Regions from separate parts of the Bacillus smithii genome, predicted to be linked through region 1. Evidence: a T-box and tRNA genes for the amino acid it is inferred to sense, from the RefSeq annotation. Region 1 holds a T-box; the other holds one or more tRNA genes.
The links. The T-box of region 1 lies ahead of trpS (tryptophan--tRNA ligase). A T-box ahead of a tRNA ligase gene usually reads a tRNA of that ligase, here a tRNA-Trp.
Positions count from the first base shown of each region.

Region 2: it has a tRNA-Trp gene. The T-box ahead of trpS (tryptophan--tRNA ligase) is inferred to sense a tRNA for this amino acid. The anticodon was not compared.

Region 1 is NZ_CP012024.1:942,879-950,490, forward strand. Features, by position in the region: gene BSM4216_RS04450 (YjbA family protein) at 2-751, shown strand; gene trpS (tryptophan--tRNA ligase) at 875-1,870, opposite strand; T-box leader at 1,934-2,173, opposite strand; gene BSM4216_RS04465 (DUF3899 domain-containing protein) at 2,222-2,593, opposite strand; gene BSM4216_RS04470 (peptide ABC transporter substrate-binding protein) at 2,995-4,635, shown strand; gene opp3b (oligopeptide ABC transporter permease) at 4,784-5,716, shown strand; gene opp3C (oligopeptide ABC transporter permease) at 5,713-6,741, shown strand; gene BSM4216_RS04485 (ABC transporter ATP-binding protein) at 6,762-7,612, shown strand, end outside.
Region 2 is NZ_CP012024.1:741,053-748,664, forward strand. Features, by position in the region: rRNA gene BSM4216_RS03445 (23S ribosomal RNA) at 1-2,588, shown strand, start outside; rRNA gene rrf (5S ribosomal RNA) at 2,735-2,850, shown strand; tRNA gene BSM4216_RS03455 (tRNA-Asn) at 2,859-2,933, shown strand; tRNA gene BSM4216_RS03460 (tRNA-Ser) at 2,937-3,028, shown strand; tRNA gene BSM4216_RS03465 (tRNA-Glu) at 3,038-3,109, shown strand; tRNA gene BSM4216_RS03470 (tRNA-Val) at 3,118-3,193, shown strand; tRNA gene BSM4216_RS03475 (tRNA-Met) at 3,204-3,277, shown strand; tRNA gene BSM4216_RS03480 (tRNA-Asp) at 3,337-3,412, shown strand; tRNA gene BSM4216_RS03485 (tRNA-Phe) at 3,423-3,498, shown strand; tRNA gene BSM4216_RS03490 (tRNA-Thr) at 3,503-3,575, shown strand; tRNA gene BSM4216_RS03495 (tRNA-Tyr) at 3,581-3,665, shown strand; tRNA gene BSM4216_RS03500 (tRNA-Trp) at 3,671-3,744, shown strand; tRNA gene BSM4216_RS03505 (tRNA-His) at 3,755-3,830, shown strand; tRNA gene BSM4216_RS03510 (tRNA-Gln) at 3,847-3,918, shown strand; tRNA gene BSM4216_RS03515 (tRNA-Gly) at 3,922-3,996, shown strand; tRNA gene BSM4216_RS03520 (tRNA-Cys) at 4,002-4,075, shown strand; tRNA gene BSM4216_RS03525 (tRNA-Leu) at 4,084-4,166, shown strand; gene BSM4216_RS03530 (LysR family transcriptional regulator) at 4,823-5,728, shown strand; gene BSM4216_RS03535 (LLM class flavin-dependent oxidoreductase) at 5,873-6,904, shown strand; gene BSM4216_RS03540 (LLM class flavin-dependent oxidoreductase) at 6,894-7,612, shown strand, end outside.

The DNA of each region.
Region 1 (7,612 bases):
CATGTTGTACTTGCATGATGTCTGGGTAAATTGGTTTGAAGGCGAGGAAAACGGATATAATGTCTGTCCGTTTCATGAATGGAGGAAAGAGGACGCCATTGAATTATTAGACCAGGTGCCTCTTTTGAAAGTAAATAAGCTATTATACCACTTTATTGAAAATGATATGTCTGATTTGCCGAAAGACTTATTAAATGAAGTCTATCAAAAAGCCTATTTAAGAAAAAACCATGAACGCATCCAGTTGGATTATGCATTCGTTGTAACAGACGGAGCCGGTATTTTGGCTGTCGATACTATGGGCTACACTATCCCGATTCGAAAAAGCCGTTTGATTCCCCGTCAGGAACAATTAGTATACGAAATGATTGAAAATGAAGAAGAAGCAAACTTCGAATGGGAATTAGCTCATAAAGAGAAAGAACATCATATTCTTTCTCCTCTTCCGGATCAAATGTTCGGACTGACCAGGAAAGAAAGACAGCTGAAACAACTTTTGTTTATGGCTCTTGATCAACTTCAGTCTTCCAAAAATACAGCGGAAATTCGCTATTGGTATACAGAATGGGCGCCGGAAAAATATGCGCAAATTCAAGAAATGAATTTCGATGAAGCATGGAACGCTCTCTATGAAGAAACGAAAGTAGGCTGGACCGAAAAACATATGCAGCTTTGCGAAAATATTATTCGGGGACAAGCCTTTTTTGAAAAACTGTGGGAAATGGAAAATGGTTCTTCGAAAGTGAATTAAACGACGAGGCTTTGCAGGAGCAAAAGGTTATTCCAGGCGGGAGATGAGTGCCATCTTTCTGCTATTTTTTTGAATCTTTCATGAAAAATGATCGGCCGCGGGATGAGTCCCGCGGCCGGATTTTTATCTTCTTCTTTTTCTTCCGAGCCCCATGGCGTTTTTCATTTTTTGCAGCATTTTATTGGCCACATAGTTCGCTTTTTCTGCACCGCGGTCGAGAATTTCATCCAGTTCTTCAGAATCGATGAGTTCAGCATAACGTTGTTGAATCGGCTTTAGCTCTTCGATAATTAATTCCGCCAAATCTTGTTTAAATTCTCCATACCCTTTACCGGCGTATTTTTCTTCCAACTCTTTGATGGAAATATTTCCGAGAACGGAATAAATCGACAACAGATTGGAAACTCCGGGCTTAGCTTCCCGATCATAGCGGATAACTCCTTCAGAATCGGTAACGGCACTTTTGATTTTTTTCTCGATGAGTTTTGGTTCGTCAAGCAAGGTGATAAACGCTTTTGAATTCGGATCGGATTTGCTCATTTTTTTCGTAGGATCTTGGAGAGACATGACACGCGCTCCGGCTTTCGGCAAGCGGATTTCCGGTATGGTAAAAATATCGTTGTACTTTTTATTAAATCGTTCTGCCAAGTCTCGCGTTAATTCAATATGTTGTTTTTGATCTTCTCCAACAGGCACTAAATCGGTATTATACAATAAAATGTCGGCTGCCATTAGTGGAGGGTATGTGAGAAGACCGGCGGAAACCGCTTCTTTGCCGGCTGATTTATCCTTAAATTGTGTCATACGCTCCAATTCGCCGATATAAGAAATACATTGAAGAATCCAACCGGCTTCCGTATGGGCCGGAACTTCGGATTGAATGAAAAGAGTCACCTTTTCCGGATCAAGACCGACCGCCAAGTACAATGCCGCTAAACTGCGGATGTTTTTGCGAAGCTCAAGACGATCTTGCGGAACGGTAATGGCATGCTCATCCACAATGCAAAAATAACAGTTGTACTCGTCTTGCAGTTCAACAAATTGCTTCATTGCCCCAATATAGTTTCCCAGCGTAATCGTTCCGCTAGGCTGAATACCCGAAAAAATTGTTTTCATCATTTTCTACCTCCATCATGCATCCTAAAATTTTTTGATCCATAAAAAAACCATTCGTCCGTAAAGATTAGGGACGAATGGTTGTTCCGCGGTGCCACCCTAAGTTGCTCGCATGGAGCCACTTTGTTTCCATTCACATGGAATCCTTTTAACGCAACGGAATGCGCCTCTTCACTACTAAGCTTGAAGCCGTTCGCAAAGGGAGCTCGAAAGTCCATTCCAGCCGTCCGATTGTTTGTTTCCACCGACCACAAACTCTCTGGAAAACCGGTTATCGGCTGTACTCTTCTTTCTCATCGCTTCAATTATGTGTGTTCCTAATTATAACGAATTTTTAACAAGGATTCAAGCGGCTCAAGGGGAAAAGAGAAAGGCAATCATCAAATCTAAAACCACAAAAAAACTGCCTGTGATGATCAATGGATTCGTGAAACGAATTTTTCTTTTGCCAGCATCTAAACGTGAAACTACCGTTTGATCGACTGGGTCAAATTGTGAAACATACTGGCCTTCTTTGGACATTTTTCTTATTTGTTTAAAGCTATTCATGATTCCGTCAAAAAAACCTCCACCATAAACGAAAAGAAAGAGACCGATCGTCAAGAAAAAGAGACCGATCAAAAACGTGGAGTTGACAAAGCTAGTAAAAAAAGATTGCGGATCTATCAAAGAATACAAGGCAGAAATCAATATGTTAACAAAGAATAAAATAAAAACCGTCTTCATGAACAACGCTCCCTATGATATCGTAACAATCTTTTGCAGGTTGCAATCGCCGTTTCTACCTTTAAGTATACTTGTGATGAAAACGGCAGACAATGATCGGTCCACTTTAAAATCCATTATTTTCATGAAATGATTCTCATATTATTTTAGAAAAATACATCCATATCATGAATAGAAAATCAATTTAAAAGTTTAAACTAAGGAAACATATTAAAGCGTTATCATTTTAATTTAAAGAAGGAATTCTGTTTAATCATTATTTAATTAATATTCTAATAAGATAGTGTATATCGAAATGTAAAAAAATTAGTTATTGCAAAAAAGTTAAAATAGATTATAATAATTATCAAATCTTTCGAAAAAATAGGAAGATACTATCATAAAAGGAGGTCAAATTCCCTATGAAAAAGAAGTTCTCTCTTTTTCTCGTTCTCTTGCTTGCTCTTGGCACGGTGTTGACTGCATGCAGCGGCAGTAAATCCGGCGATGGCGGCAAAAACGGGGACAATGCCAAAAAAGATCAAGTATTAAATCTGGTTGAAACGCAGGAAATACCGACGATGGATTCTGCGTTAGCAACTGATGTTGTTTCCTTTACTGCTTTAAATAATGTAATGGAAGGGCTTTATCGTTTAGGAAAAAACGATGAACCTGTAGAAGGAATAGCGGAAGGGGAACCGCAAGTCAGCAAAGATGGAAAAACATGGACATTTAAACTACGCGATGCGAAATGGTCCAATGGAGACCCGGTAACAGCCGGCGATTTCGTATATGCATGGAGAAAAGTAGTGGATCCGAAGACTGCCTCTCAATATGCATACATAATGTATGACATCAAAAATGCACAAGCGATCAATGAAGGAAAAATGAAGCCGGAACAATTGGGAGTAAAAGCGCTGGACGATAAAACGCTTCAAGTTCAGCTTGAGTCACCGGTTCCTTACTTTAAAAATCTTCTAACGTTTGGAACATTCTTGCCTCAAGACGAAAAATATGTTAAAGAACAAGGCAAGAAATACGGTTTAGAAGCTGATACCACTGTTTACAACGGCCCGTTTGTTCTGTCTTCTTGGAAGCATGACGACAAATGGCAAATGAAGAAAAATCCGAATTATTGGGATAAAGATTCTGTAAAACTGAAAGAAGTTAATGTGAAAGTCATCAAAGATACGCAAACTGGAGTGAACTTGTATGAAAGCAATGCCACTGACCGCGTCAATCTCGATTCTGAATTTGTTGATAAGTATAAAAATGACAAAGATTTGAAATATGAAAAAGAAGCAACTGTTTTCTTCCTGCGTTTCAATGAACAAAACCCTGTATTGAAAAATGTGGATGCCCGCAAGGCCATCAGCATGGCTTTTGATAAAAATCAATTTACCAAAGTCGTTTTAAATAACGGATCTATCCCTGCTGATTATTTTGTTCCGGCAGAATTTGTCAAGGGGCCAAACGGAAAATATTTCCGAGATGAGAATGGAAACTTTAATACGTACAACGTAAAAGAAGCGAAAAAATATTGGGCAAAAGCGAAAAAAGCGTTGGGCAAAGACAAAATCACTTTAGAACTGTTAAATTATGACGATGACTTGTCCAGAAAAGCAGGCGAATATTTAAAAGAACAGCTGGAAAAGAACTTAAAAGGATTAACGGTTAATATTAAACAACAGCCGTTCAAACAAAAACTTGACCTTGAAGCCAAAATGAATTATGATTTCTCGCTTGCCGGCTGGGGACCAGACTATGCCGATCCGATGACGTTCATCGATATGTTTGTAACCGACGGCGGAAACAATGAAATGCATTATTCTAATCCTGAATATGACAAGCTTGTCCAAGAAGCCAAAACGACTTATGCTCTGCAGCCGGAAAAACGTTGGGAAGCGATGCTAAAAGCGGAAAAAATCCTTTTGGATCAAGATGCAGCCATCGCTCCTGTTTATCAAAGAGGAAGAGCAGTATTGCAACGTCCGTATGTAAAAGGATTGTTGAAACATAAAGTAGGCCCTGAACTATCTTACAAGTGGGTATCGATTCAGTAGAGGAATGAAGCTGACCTTGAAAAAGGAGGGTGTGTGCTTAAGAGCATATACTCTCCTTTTTCCCTAGTGGGAAAATCATTCTGAATATAAGGAATTGACAAAAAATTGTTGAGTTTTGTCATAATGAAAAAGGAATGGAGGTTATCGGATGTTAAGATATACCATCAGGCGTATTGTTTATATGCTTGTGACGATGTTTGTGATTGCAACGGTCACGTTTTTTCTTATGAAGCTTCTGCCTGGATCCCCGTTGCATAATCAAGAAAAACTTTCACCAGACCAACAAAAAATCATTCTGGAAAAATACGGATTAAACGATCCGCTCCCCGTTCAATATGTTCGCTATATGGGGAACTTAGTAAAAGGAGATTTAGGAGTGTCATTCCAATATAATAACCGTCCGGTGTCGACGATGATTGCAGAACGGATTGGTCCTTCCGCCGTTTTAGGGTTTCAGGCTGTCGTGTTTGGCACCATTGTCGGCATTTTGCTTGGAATCATCGCAGCCTTAAAGTATAACACAATCGTGGATTATGGAGCTACCACCATTGCCGTTCTGGGGATTTCCATTCCTTCCTTTGTTTTTGCGGGTTTTCTGCAATACTTTTTGGCGGTGAAGTTTCCGATCTTTCCGGTAGCGGATTGGGGCGGGTTCAAGTACACGGTGTTGCCGTCGCTTGCTCTGTCCGTACCCGTTATTGCCACAGTAGCACGTTTTATGAGAACGGAGCTTTTGGAAATTTTATCGTCGGATTACATTATGCTTGCCCGCGCAAAAGGGGTCGGGAAGCGGGATATTATTTTGAAGCATGCGCTACGAAACGCGCTTATTCCCATTATCACGTTGCTTGGTCCAATGATTGTGAACATTATAACCGGATCTTTAGTTATTGAAAATATTTTCGGAATTCCTGGTCTTGGGGATCAATTTGTCCGTTCGATTATGACGAATGACTTCGGCATGATTATGGGGACCACCTTGTTTTACAGCGCTCTGTTTATTTTTATGGTTTTTGTTGTGGATATTTTGTACGGAGTGATTGATCCGCGTATCCGTTTGACAGGAGGGAAGAAATCATGAATGCTGATCGTTTGCCAGACTTGAATCATCTCTCAGACGAACTGTTTGTTCCTGTTGAAAGAAAAGAGGAACAATTAGAAACTATCGAACGTCCAAGCTTGAATAATTGGCAAGATGCCTGGATTCGACTGAAAGGAAATAAAGGAGCTGTTGTCGGTTTAATTTTGATCATTTTGATTTCAGTGATGGCGATTATTGGGCCTAGCCTGTCCGGACACACGTATAAAGAACAAAATGTCGCTCATGCGAAACTTCCGCCTAAAATTCCTGGATTGGAAAAAATTTCGTGGCTGCCGTTCAACGGAAAGGATCAAGACGGATTTGATATGTACAAAGCCAAAAATGTAAAAGAATATTATTGGTTCGGCACGGATGAACTGGGACGGGATTTATGGACAAGAACTTGGTATGGAACTCGCATTTCGATTTACATCGGTATTTTAGCTGCGGCCATCGATTTGCTGATTGGCGTTTTATATGGAGGCATCTCTGGTTTTTACGGAGGAAAAGTGGATGATATTATGCAGCGGATCAGCGAAGTGTTGATGGGAATTCCGCAATTAATTATTGTCATTCTCTTTATTCTCGTGATCCAGCCGGGAATCATGTCGATCACATTGGCGATGGTCATTACCGGCTGGGTAAATATGGCGAGAATTGTCCGCGGACAAATATTGAAATTGAAAAACCAAGAATTTGTTCTTGCTTCCCGAACGCTGGGGGCTTCCAATAAGAGATTGATAGCTAAACACTTGATTCCCAATATAGTGGGCCAAATTGTTATTACCACTATGTTTACGGTTCCGAATGCCATTTTCACCGAGGCGTTTTTAAGTTTTATCGGTTTGGGGATTCGGCCGCCGGAAGCTTCTCTCGGCTCATTGGTGAACGACGGATTCAAATCCTTGCAAACGAATCCTTATATGCTCATCATTCCATCTGTCATCATCAGCTTGTTGATCTTAAGCTTTAACTTATTGGCAGATGGATTGCGCGATGCGTTAGACCCGAAGATGCGTAAGTAAGAAGAAAGAGGAGAATCGAAATGGAAAATATACTCGAAGTTAAAAATTTACATGTTTCCTTCGATATGCATGCAGGAGAGGTTCAGGCTGTTCGGGGGGTGAATTTTGAATTAAAAAAAGGAGAAACGCTGGCCATCGTGGGAGAATCCGGGTCGGGAAAGTCGGTGACCACTAAAGCCATTATGCGTTTAATTCCCAGCTCGTTCGGTTCGATTAAAGAAGGAGAAATTTTATTTGCCGGAAAAGATCTGACGAAATTATCGGATTCGGAAATGGATCAAATCAGGGGAAAAGAAATTTCGATGATTTTTCAAGATCCGATGACATCGCTGAATCCGACGATGACCATCGGAAAACAAATTATGGAACCTTTAAGAAAACATCGAAAGCTGTCAAAAGTAGAAGCGAAAAAAAAGGCGATTGATCTTCTGCATTTGGTTGGTTTACCTCAACCGGAAGCGCGCTTTAAGCAATACCCTCATCAATTTTCAGGCGGACAAAGACAGCGAATTGTGATTGCCATTGCGCTTGCATGCAATCCGAAAATTCTCATTGCCGATGAACCAACGACGGCTTTAGATGTGACCATCCAGGCACAAATTTTAGAATTGATGAAAGATTTACAACAAAAAATGGAGACTTCCATCATTTTCATTACCCATGATTTAGGAGTGGTCGCCAATGTAGCGGATCGTGTGGCGGTCATGTACGGCGGGCAAATAGTTGAAATTGGAACAGTGGACGAAATATTTTATGATCCAAGACATCCGTATACATGGGGGCTTCTTGCTTCGATGCCGAGCATGGAGATCGATCAGAATGAGGAATTAAAAGCGATCCCCGGTACTCCCCCGGACTTGCTTCGTCCACC
Region 2 (7,612 bases), 200 kb from region 1:
TCTGGAAAGGCCCGTCAGAGAAGGTAACAACCCTGTAGTCGAAACTTCGTTCCCTCCCTGGTGGATCCTGAGTACGGCGGGACACGAGGAATCCCGTCGGAAGCTGGGAGGACCATCTCCCAAGGCTAAATACTCCCTAGTGACCGATAGTGAACCAGTACCGTGAGGGAAAGGTGAAAAGCACCCCGGGAGGGGAGTGAAAGAGAACCTGAAACCGTGTGCCTACAAGTAGTCAGAGCCCGTTTACGGGTGATGGCGTGCCTTTTGTAGAATGAACCGGCGAGTTGCGATCTCATGCGAGGTTAAGTCGGAAAGACGGAGCCGCAGCGAAAGCGAGTCTGAACAGGGCGCATGAGTATGGGGTCGCAGACCCGAAACCAGGTGATCTACCCATGTCCAGGGTGAAGGTGAGGTAACACTTACTGGAGGCCCGAACCCACGCACGTTGAAAAGTGCGGGGATGAGGTGTGGGTAGGGGTGAAATTCCAATCGAACTTGGAGATAGCTGGTTCTCTCCGAAATAGCTTTAGGGCTAGCCTCAAGGAAAGAGTCTTGGAGGTAGAGCACTGTTTGGACTAGGGGCCCTCATCGGGTTACCGAATTCAGACAAACTCCGAATGCCAGCGACTTATCCTTGGGAGTCAGACTGCGAGTGATAAGATCCGTGGTCAAAAGGGAAACAGCCCAGACCGCCAGCTAAGGTCCCAAAGTATACGTTAAGTGGAAAAGGATGTGGAATTGCTTAGACAACCAGGATGTTGGCTTAGAAGCAGCCACCATTTAAAGAGTGCGTAATAGCTCACTGGTCGAGTGATTCTGCGCCGAAAATGTACCGGGGCTAAACGTATCACCGAAGCTGCGGGTGGACACCTTCGGGTGTCCGCGGTAGGAGAGCGTTCTAAGGGCAGAGAAGCCAGACCGGAAGGACTGGTGGAGCGCTTAGAAGTGAGAATGCCGGTATGAGTAGCGAAAGAAGGGTGAGAATCCCTTCCACCGAATGCCTAAGGTTTCCTGAGGAAGGCTCGTCCTCTCAGGGTTAGTCGGGACCTAAGCCGAGGCCGACAGGCGTAGGCGATGGACAACAGGTTGATATTCCTGTACCACCTCTTTTCCGTTTGAGCGATGGGGGGACGCAGGAGGATAGGGTAAGCGCACTGCTGGATGTGCGTCCAAGCAGTAAGAGGGGCAGCGAGGCAAATCCCGTTGCCACTAACCTCAAGCTGTGACGGCGAGGGAAATATAGTACCGAAGTTCCTGATTCCACACTGCCAAGAAAAGCCTCTAGCGAGGAAAAAGGTGCCCGTACCGCAAACCGACACAGGTAGGCGAGGAGAGAATCCTAAGGTGTGCGAGAGAACTCTCGTTAAGGAACTCGGCAAAATGACCCCGTAACTTCGGGAGAAGGGGTGCTTTTTGGGGTGCATAGCCCCGAGAAGCCGCAGTGAATAGGCCCAGGCGACTGTTTAGCAAAAACACAGGTCTCTGCGAAGCCGTAAGGCGAAGTATAGGGGCTGACGCCTGCCCGGTGCTGGAAGGTTAAGGGGAGCGCTTAAAGCTTTGCTTGAAGGTGCGAACCGAAGCCCCAGTAAACGGCGGCCGTAACTATAACGGTCCTAAGGTAGCGAAATTCCTTGTCAGGTAAGTTCTGACCCGCACGAAAGGCGTAACGATCTGGGCACTGTCTCAACGAGAGACTCGGTGAAATTATAGTACCTGTGAAGATGCAGGTTACCCGCGACAGGACGGAAAGACCCCGTGGAGCTTTACTGCAGCCTGATATTGAATTTTGGTACAGCTTGTACAGGATAGGTAGGAGCCTTGGAAACCGGAGCGCCAGCTTCGGTGGAGGCGCCGGTGGGATACTACCCTGGCTGTACTGAAATTCTAACCCGCACCCCTGATCGGGGTGGGAGACAGTGTCAGGTGGGCAGTTTGACTGGGGCGGTCGCCTCCTAAAAGGTAACGGAGGCGCCCAAAGGTTCCCTCAGAATGGTTGGAAATCATTCGCAGAGTGCAAAGGCAGAAGGGAGCTTGACTGCGAGACCTACAAGTCGAGCAGGGACGAAAGTCGGGCTTAGTGATCCGGTGGTTCCGTATGGAAGGGCCATCGCTCAACGGATAAAAGCTACCCCGGGGATAACAGGCTTATCTCCCCCAAGAGTCCACATCGACGGGGAGGTTTGGCACCTCGATGTCGGCTCATCGCATCCTGGGGCTGTAGTCGGTCCCAAGGGTTGGGCTGTTCGCCCATTAAAGCGGTACGCGAGCTGGGTTCAGAACGTCGTGAGACAGTTCGGTCCCTATCCGTCGCGGGCGCAGGAAATTTGAGAGGAGCTGTCCTTAGTACGAGAGGACCGGGATGGACGCACCGCTGGTGTACCAGTTGTCTCGCCAGAGGCATCGCTGGGTAGCTATGTGCGGAAGGGATAAGTGCTGAAAGCATCTAAGCATGAAGCCCCCCTCAAGATGAGATTTCCCATTTCTTCGGAAAGTAAGATCCCTGAAAGATGATCAGGTAGATAGGTCCGAGGTGGAAGCGTGGTGACACGTGGAGCTGACGGATACTAATCGATCGAGGACTTAACCAAAAGAAAGCGCGAAATCGGTGAAACTGCTTCTTCTATCTAGTTTTGAAGGAAGATATCTTGATAACGCTTTATAAAAAGACCTATAAATTCTTTAAAATTCCTATTGAAATTTAAAGAACAATCGTTCCGACAATACATGGTGACCGTCTGGTGGCGATGGCGAAGAGGTCACACCCGTTCCCATCCCGAACACGGAAGTTAAGCTCTTCAGCGCCGATGGTAGTGAGGGGATTCCCCTTGCGAGAGTAGGACGCTGCCAGGCGATATTATTCCGCAGTAGCTCAGTGGTAGAGCAATCGGCTGTTAACCGATCGGTCGTAGGTTCGAATCCTACCTGCGGAGCCATATGGAGAGCTGTCCGAGTGGTCGAAGGAGCACGATTGGAAATCGTGTAGACGGTTAACGCTGTCTCAAGGGTTCGAATCCCTTGCTCTCCGCCATTATAAGTTGGCCCGTTGGTCAAGTGGTTAAGACACCGCCCTTTCACGGCGGTAACACGGGTTCGAATCCCGTACGGGTCATCCTCAATGGAGGTTTAGCTCAGCTGGGAGAGCACTTGCCTTACAAGCAAGGGGTCGGCGGTTCGATCCCGTCAACCTCCACCATCTATATCGTCGCGGGGTGGAGCAGTCTGGTAGCTCGTCGGGCTCATAACCCGAAGGTCGCAGGTTCAAATCCTGCCCCCGCAATTGAATGACATAGTATTTCTTTCATACATAATCAACGTGTCAGCATATCTTAAAACAATGGTCCCGTAGTGTAGCGGTTATCACGCCTGCCTGTCACGCAGGAGATCGCGGGTTCGATTCCCGTCGGGACCGCCATGAAATCATCGGCTCGGTAGCTCAGTCGGTAGAGCAAAGGACTGAAAATCCTTGTGTCGGCGGTTCGATTCCGTCCCGAGCCACCATGTTGCCGGCTTAGCTCAATTGGTAGAGCAACTGACTTGTAATCAGTAGGTTGTGGGTTCAAGTCCTACAGCCGGCATCAGTGGAGGGGTAGCGAAGTGGCTAAACGCGGCGGACTGTAAATCCGCTCCCTCAGGGTTCGGCGGTTCGAATCCGTCCCCCTCCACCATTCATAGGGGCATAGTTTAACGGTAGAACAGAGGTCTCCAAAACCTCCGGTGTGGGTTCGATTCCTACTGCCCCTGCCATATTATAATGGCGGCTATGGCGAAGTGGTTAACGCATCGGATTGTGGCTCCGACATTCGTGGGTTCGATTCCCACTAGTCGCCCCATATTAAAAGGAATCATTGGGCTATAGCCAAGCGGTAAGGCAACGGACTTTGACTCCGTCATGCGCTGGTTCGAATCCAGCTAGCCCAGTACGCGGAAGTAGTTCAGTGGTAGAACACCACCTTGCCAAGGTGGGGGTCGCGGGTTCGAGTCCCGTCTTCCGCTCCAATGAAGGCGGCATAGCCAAGTGGTAAGGCAGAGGTCTGCAAAACCTTTATCACCGGTTCGAATCCGGTTGCCGCCTCCATATAATAAGCCGATGTGGCGGAATTGGCAGACGCGCACGACTCAAAATCGTGTTCCCTTGTGGAGTGTGGGTTCGACTCCCACCATCGGCATCGAATATAGAGATAAGGGGTTCCACATAGTGGAACCCCTTGTTTTTATATTTGGCTCTATGTCAATTGTTGGAATACACTTATCGAAGTGCCCCCTTTTTTGTAGTTGACTAGATGAGTGAACATAAAGCTTTATTTCTTAGTCTCTTAAAATTCCGGTTCTATACTAAATGTTGGGGTTGAATCTTTTCAGCCACGAAATGAAATTCCCTAATTTGAACGTTCATTCGATGACAGGTTGGATAAAGGCCTGTTTTTTCTATTATAGAAGGCGGTAAAAATCGCTTTTGTAATCGCATGAAGGTTTATTTCTCCTAAAATATAGATTTTAAGCTCAATTGATAAGGATTTTAAGCTTTTTGGTGAAACGGATATCAGCAAAACATCGGTTCTCGTAATCAAAAAAAAGAGCAAAGAGTCAAAGGCGTATGTATTAAAGGGGGAGGTACTTTTATAGGTTGGAATAAAGCACGAATCTCTTACGGTTCAATTAACTGAATTTACTTTATTTATGGAATTTTTTAAAATATACTTTACTAATCGGAATAATATGATTAAAATAAAAAAACAAAATACCGTAGAATTGACGTTCAATAACTCCTGATGCATCTATGTTCGGGAGCTTTTTATTTTTTATTAAAAAAGGGGTGGAGAAGATGAACATTGATCATATTGAAGCTTTTATGTATGTCGTCCATTTTAACAGCATTCATAAAGCAGCGAACGCTTTGTTTTTATCACAGCCAACGGTTACGGCGCGGATCAAAGCATTGGAACGAGAATTGGATACAGAACTGTTTGAACGGGAGGGTAGAGGCATCAAGCTGACGGAAAAGGGGGAAATGTTTATTCCGTATGCTGAGCAGATTATCCGCACTTTTCAGCAAGGAAAAAAACTATTGAAAAAAAGAGCGGATCAGGAAGAGGTAGTCATTGGGGCCAATATCATTACATCTCAATATTTTATCCCCATTGCACTGCCGCTTTGGAAAAAAGCACATCCGGAACTCCGGTTTAAATTTATTTCAGCGTCTAACGAGGTGCTAGTAGATAAGCTGCTCCAAAAGCAGATTGATGTGGCGTTCATGAAAGAAGTGTCGCATCAAGCATTGCAGCATCAACCGCTTCTTGACAATTCAATACGGCTTGTCGTAAAGCCGGGACATCCTTTTCAGTTTCAGTCAAAGTTATCCGCACAGCAATTGGCTCTTGAACCAATGGTCTTTTTTGAATGCGGAGCGTTCGACTGGAATCGTGTACACAAAATTTTTGAAGTGGCGAACGTGGAACCGCGAATTGAATTTCACGTGGATCATCTTGAAGTGGCAAAATCACTCATTCAAAGCGGCAACGGGTTCGGATTTCTGCCATATTTATGCGTTAAACATGAACTGGAAACAGGCCAGCTGGTGGAAGTCAATGTCGATCATTTGATGATGCTGAAACAGCATATTCATGGAACATATTATGGACCGGAGCCTCCTTTTTTATGGAATGACATTCTTTTGTCGATTGAACAATTTGAAAAGAATGCTGTTTCATCATTCTCTCGAACAAATTGATAAATTTTATTAATGAATCGCTTAAATCTTTCTATCGCTTGAAGTATTGCTTTTTCGCTATTTCCGGTGATAGGATAAATACCAACAAATAAAACAAATTAATCACACCTGTAAACTAAGAATAAAAACAGGAGGAAATTGGATATGAGTTATCAGCTTGGATTGTTAGATCAAAGCCCGATCCTTGAAGGCTCTTCAGCTGTTGACGCCTTGCAGCAAACCGTTCGCCTGGCCCAAAAAGCAGAAGAATGGGGTTACTCGCGCTTCTGGGTGTCAGAGCATCATCATTCGGAACAGGTAGCGGGGTCGTCTCCGGAAGTTTTAATGTCATATTTGCTTGCCAGAACGAAGTCGATTCGCATCGGATCAGGAGGAGTCATGCTTCAACATTATAGTCCTTTTAAAGTTGCGGAAAATTTTCATGTTTTGTCTACTCTTGCTCCCGGAAGAGTCGATCTTGGGATCGGGAAGGCTCCGGGCGGCCTGCCGTTATCGACAAAGGCGTTGCAGTTTGGCACCGTGAATGACGGACAAGATTTTGAAGAAAGATTTCTTTTTTTGAAAAAATTAATTGAAAATTCAGTGGATGAAGATCATCCGCTCGCCGGTATTGAAGCGACACCTATACCGCCGGAAAAACCCAACCTTTTTTTACTCGGGGCCAGTCCCAGAAGCGCTCAGCTGGCAGCTGACCTTCAAATTCCTTTTGTATTCGCCTTGTTTATTAATGGCGACGTAAAGGTGCTGGAAGAATCGGCGCACGTTTATCGCAACGGCTATCCGGACGGACGTTTTCTGCTATCCCTTGCAGCAGTCGCTGCCGATTCGCAAAAAGAGGCCGAAGAACTGGCGAAAGATCAAAAAATGTATAAAGTCCATCTGCAAAGCGGCCGTATTGTCACGGTTTCTACATTGGAACAAGCACATGCTTTCGGCAAACAAGCGGAGCAGTCTTATGAAGTGGAAGAACAAGCGAGCTATATCATTGCCGGAACCTCTGTCTATGTAAAAAAAGTCTTAAATAAATTCCATGCATCCTATCAAGTGGATGAATTTATTTTGCATTCCCCTGTTCAAAAGGTAGAAGAACGGATTCGGTCTTTTCAGCTGTTAAGTCCAAACGGCTCGAATGACGATTATTTAACCGAAGAAGAGGGTGAAACTTATGTCTCATAAAAAACAGATTCAATTGGGGATTATGTTGCACGGCCCGGGAAGTCACATGAACGCCTGGAAAGATCCAAGTGTTCCAAAAGATGCCAGTGTTAACTTTCAGTATTACAAGTCTATTACTCGACAAGCTGAAGAAGCCGGATTTTCTTTTGCTTTTGTTGCTGATGGACTATATATAAATGAAAAATCCATTCCTCATTTCTTGAATCGGTTTGAACCCATCACCATCTTATCTTCTCTCGCGTCAGTAACATCGAGAATAGGGCTGGTCGGTACGATATCAACCACTTACAGTGAGCCATTTACGGTTGCCCGCCAGTTAGCATCGCTGGATAAAATCAGCGGGGGGCGTGCTGGATGGAATGTTGTCACTTCTCCTTTAGAGGGATCTGCAAAGAACTACAATAAAGGTGAACATCCATCGCATTCTCTTCGATATGAGATAGCGGCAGAATTTTTGCAAGTAGTAAAAGGATTGTGGGATTCATGGGAAGACGATGCTTTTATACGAAATCGGCAAACCGGACAGTTTTTTGATCGAAATAAGGTTCATGTATTGAATCATAAAGGTCGTTTCTTTTCTGTCGAAGGACCGTTAAATATTGAACGTTCGAGTCAAGGGCAGCCCGTCATATTCCAAGCAGGTTCTTCTGAAGCCGGTAAAAATTTGGCTGCAAAAGAGGCGGATGCTGTTTTTACCAATGCAGAAAC